Regions from separate parts of the Peribacillus sp. NPDC101481 genome, predicted to be linked through region 2. Evidence: riboswitches for the same ligand, from Rfam matches in the RefSeq annotation. Region 2 holds a riboswitch; the other holds the start of a gene.

Region 1 (2,470 bases), on a different contig from region 2:
GCCAATGTGGTCACCTGTTTTTTCTGAAGAAGGTAAGTTTCTTTTTCTTTTTTGCACGCTTATAGATAATGAAAAATAGTAAGAAGAGGAGTGCGAGTGCAGCTAGCGTATATTGGTTCATTTCAACAGATAGCAGTCCATAGGGAATCAGCGATAGGAAGAAAAAGTATATAAGGTTGCCAAGCGCCGTCGCTAATAAAAAATCCTTGAACGTGACAGTGCTGACTCCAGCTGCCAAGTTAATTAAGCTTGTTGGGATAAGCGGGAAAATCCTTCCTGTAAAAACGTACATGAAGCCATGCTCCACAACGGTTTCCTGCCATTTTTCACCAATCTTCTTTAAGAGAAGCTCCTGAAACCAGTTTCTTGCTGCATAAAAAATGAATCCTGAGGCAACAACACTTGTAAACCAACTCCATAGATAGCCATATATGAATCCGAATATCGTGACATTGATAGTCAGGAGCAAAATTAAGGGGATGATTGTAAAAGAATTTTGTACAAACATCAATACGAATGTCACAATAAATGTAAGCAGAAGGTTTTCCTTCAATATACCAATAACAGAATCCAGGTCACTTTTCCAAACCAAAGTGAACAGCTCAGCATTAGAGTATATAAATATTGCGATTACAAGTAGACCTAATATGGTCAGGACTTTTTTCAAAGGGCCACCACCATTCTTACTAATAGTTTATCATTTTCGAGTTCATTGGTGAAAAAAAAGAGCTGCCGCATCATGCAGACAGCTCTTTTCCATTATAGTGGCCTAACGGCGCGAAGATTCCTTTTAAAGCCACTTTTCAAACTGAATTCTTTTGTTCATTCCATAAATGATTGGCGCTCCGATCAGGAGGACGACGAACTCACCGACAGCTGTAGTCATCCAGCTTAGCCAGAATGGCAAGCCAAAGGCAAGGTTCAGTTCAATTGCAATTAAAAACATTGTGAACGTGAAAAAGATAATCGTGGCGATCATCCGTCCTTTAATGCCTTTTATGAAACGAGAAATATAAATGACAAGCAATAAGGCGAGCAGGGATTGCCCCACCCCAAAAATCAAATCATATGGCACCATCGGCGAAAAGAGCAGATTCGATATGAAGACCCCGCCAACGATACCGTAGATATACTTTTTATTGAATATAATCAGATGATTCAACATTTCCGGTACACGGAATTGGAACATCTCAAAAGCTATTGGTTTAAACACCAATGAGACCGCCACATACAAGGCAGCCAATAACCCGTTTATCACGAGTGTACGAACATTCATTTTACTCTCTCCCTAGTTTTTTATCGTGGGATGGTTACGAACCACGTTTAGGCGTTTACCCGATTATTAATAGTATCCCATGTACGCTTGTTTCGTCAATTTGTAAAGAATGGTTTTAATTTATTAGTTTCCCCAGTAGAAGTAGACAATAGGATTTTGATTTATTGCAATGAAGGATGATATTATTTCAATATGTACGTCAAAGGAGTGAATATAAAATGTCAATCGAGAGTGTCAAAAGCCATTTTAAACAATGGAATCGGGAAGGCGACGTAAAGGAGTTCGAAACATCGAGTGCTACGGTGATTGAGGCAGCGGAAACCATCGGTGTTATCCCAGCTCGGATTGCTAAGACTCTTTCCTTTAAAGGGGAAGGTGAACACGCGATTTTGGTAGTTGCCGCAGGGGACGCCAAAGTGGATAATAAGAAATTTCGTCAGACATTCGGCTTCAAGGCACGAATGCTTTCGCCTGAAGAAGTGCTTGCACAGACCGGCCATGCAATCGGAGGCGTTTGCCCGTTTGGTCTGGCAAACGATTTAGCTGTTTTTCTTGATGTATCGATGAAGCGCTTCGAGTCATTGTTCCCGGCTTGCGGCAGTGCGAACTCTGCAATAGAACTTACACTCGCTGAATTGTTTGAATATTCAGGTGCGAAGGAGTGGGTGGATGTTTGTAAAGGTTGGGAAGAAAAGGACAATGAGGAAACGGCGGTAGGCAATGCAGTTGATGTCATTTGATTAATGTAACAAAAAATTAGATTCACATGATTGGGATTGAGTCCACTGCAGTGGACTTTATTTGTGGGGGCCGCATGCATTTCCATGATTAAAGCGGAAAGCGGGCAGAAAGTGTTCCTGAGCGGAGGTTGAAAGATGTTAAATGGAAGCGAAAGAAAAAGCAATAGCAGCTATCTTAGTCTTAAAACTCTTTATGAAGAAAATATAACGGTTAAGAGCATTGCCCAGGAGCTTGAGTTTTGCCATAAAAATGATCTGGCGCTGGATATTCAGAAGGCATTGGAAAAAAAGAATTTTGATATATTGGCTGTCCAAGATCAAGGGGAAATCATCGGGTATATCGAAAGGGAAGAACTAGGTGAAGGAAGTATTTCTGAATTTATGAGAAACTTTTCACCAAGGGAAATGGTTTCGGACTCAACCCCTTTGATCCAGCTTCTCCATATTTTCAAGA
Region 2 (2,470 bases):
GCAGATAAAAAGGAATTTCCGGGTAACGCCCATGTACATGTTTGGCATATTGATAATCTTCCTCGTTAAATACGACGATTTTCAATGAGACATGGTTGTCAGGATTTCGATTGGCAAGGTTCGAGATGATTTTGTCGAGCACCGTAAAGTCGGTGTTCATTCCAGAGCTCGGCGGCTTAGGTGAAATAGTCAGTTCATCAATATCGAGAAACCAATCCTGCCATCGGCTCCCTTGGGTTTCGACACCTATTTTCATTTTATTTTCATGTAAGATCGCTATCAAGCCGTTTAGGTTTTTCAACAGAGCCGGGTTTCCTCCTGATATCGTAACGAAGGAAAAAGCGGAACCCCCAATACGCTTCAGCTCATCCCATATTTCTTCGGCAGTCATCTGGACGGTATCTTCCTTACCGGAGCCATCCCATGTAAATGCGGAATCACACCAGGCACACGAATAATCGCAACCGGCCGTCCGAACGAACATGGTTTTTTGGCCAATGACCATTCCCTCCCCTTGGATGGTCGGCCCAAATATTTCCATAACCGGGAGTTTACTCACTTTCCATCCACTCCCGTCTGGCTTCGGCATAGCTTGTCGGCGTTTCGTACAGTCGAACAAATTCGACTCTAGCACCTTCATATTCTTTTAATGAAAGGTATTCGGCCATTTTTTCATAAATCCAGACAACCATATTTTCAGCTGTTGTATTCATGAGCGGCAGGGTTTCATTCAAATAACGGTGATCCAGGTGGATTTCAATTTCATTTTTCCATATATCCTTGATGTCCCCAAAATCTATCATCAACCCGCGTGAATCTGTATACCCGCTTAATCCGAAAATGACCTTATACGTGTGGCCATGCAGGTTCTTGCATTTTCCTTCATAATCATGCAGATGGTGTGCCGCATCAAAGGTGAATTCCTTACTCACGAGAACCCTCTTGTTTGTATACTTCAATTGGCTGCGCTGAATATCTTCATCTATTTTTTGGAGTTTATCAACTATCGTAAAACCGTACATCATGAAAGCACCTTCCGTCTGCTTACATAGTCATCCAGTCCTTTTTTCCGCAGATTACATGCCGGACAATCTCCACAGCCGTCGGAGATGATTCCGTTATAGCAAGTCAGGGTCTTTTCGCGCACAAAATCGAACGCGCCTAGCTGATCCGCTAGCTCCCATGTTTCCTCTTTATTAAGCCACATTAGCGGCGTATCAATGACGAATGACTGGTCCATCGACAAGTTCAAGGTCACATTCAATGATTTAATGAATACATCGCGGCAGTCCGGATATCCGCTGAAATCCGTTTCACAAACACCGGTGACAATATGTTTAGCGCCAATCTGACTCGCCAGCACTCCGGCAAACGAAAGGAACAGCAAATTCCTCCCTGGTACGAACGTCGACGGCAATTCCCCTTCTTCTCCGTCCGCCACCGCAATATCACTTCTCGTCAGCGCATTTGGTGCCAGTTGGTTCAGCAGCGACATGTCAAGGATATGATGGTTTATGCCCAATTCCTTGGCAATGTTTTGAGCGCATTCGATTTCCAAGCTATGCCGCTGGTTATAATCGAACGTCACCGCTTCCACTTCCTCAAATCTCTCCATCGCCCAGAACAGGCACGTCGTACTGTCCTGACCTCCGCTAAACACAACCACTGCCTTTTCTTTCTTCTTCATTTCTATAAAACTCCTTTTTACGGAAAAAAACAGCACCCTAAGAATAGAGCACTGTTTCTCCTTAGTTTTTTTGAGAGGGTAGCTAGAACCTCTTCCGCCTTAACACGGAATATTATATTTTTCCAAGTCAATAGTAACTTGAAAACGATAAGAAATCAAGATGTTTTTATTAAGAGAACATTGGATCTGATGGAAAATTTGGTTAACTTTTCATTGCTTAAATATCCTTTTATTTATCCGATAAAACAGTGTGAATAAAATATCGATAAAGGGGTCCAATAATTTGAAAAGCATTAAAGCAAAGGTATTGGTGGCATTTTCACTCATCATATCTTTATGTGTCATCTTAGGAGCATTCAATATCTACAGCAGCAACAAGTCACTGGTATATTCCCAGGATATCATCGAAAAGGAGCTTCCGCTTCTTATCCAAGACGAAAAGCTGCTATACAATCTAGCACAAAGAACCGCATACGCCCGGGCATATATTCTTTATGGTGACGAGAGTTATAAAGAAGGGTTCTTACAATATACCGAAGAAAGCCAGGTCATCCAGGAGGATCTTCTTGCCTTAAGCGATTCTGTTAAAGCGAAGGAATTAATCGAGAAAAGCGTGGATTGGAGCACGATGATTGTAGACCGGGTGTTTCCACAATATGAAAATGGAAATGAAGAACGCGCTAAAGAGATACTCGAAAATGAAGTGGCGCCAATAAGCAATGAAGTTATGGAGGGTTTCAAGGAGCTTGCTTCGGAACGCGAGGAATTGATTGTCGCTTCAGG

Evidence for each region. A riboswitch is a leader RNA that binds a small molecule or an ion and turns the genes downstream of it on or off. The one in region 2 is predicted to bind preQ1.
Region 1: it holds a riboswitch for preQ1, as region 2 does, so the genes downstream of both, ACIROD_RS23045 (QueT transporter family protein) here and queC (7-cyano-7-deazaguanine synthase QueC) in region 2, are expected to answer to the same signal.

The regions. Positions count from the first base shown of each region.
Region 1 is NZ_JBIWNJ010000004.1:294,077-296,546, reverse strand. It holds gene ACIROD_RS23050 (TVP38/TMEM64 family protein) at 11-667, opposite strand; gene ACIROD_RS23045 (QueT transporter family protein) at 791-1,276, opposite strand; PreQ1 riboswitch class I at 1,283-1,327, opposite strand; gene ACIROD_RS23040 (YbaK/EbsC family protein) at 1,495-2,016, shown strand; gene ACIROD_RS23035 (hypothetical protein) at 2,152-2,470, shown strand, end outside.
Region 2 is NZ_JBIWNJ010000001.1:1,544,451-1,546,920, forward strand. It holds gene queE (7-carboxy-7-deazaguanine synthase QueE) at 1-559, opposite strand, end outside; gene queD (6-carboxytetrahydropterin synthase QueD) at 552-1,022, opposite strand; gene queC (7-cyano-7-deazaguanine synthase QueC) at 1,022-1,687, opposite strand; PreQ1 riboswitch class I at 1,743-1,785, opposite strand; gene ACIROD_RS07450 (methyl-accepting chemotaxis protein) at 1,971-2,470, shown strand, end outside.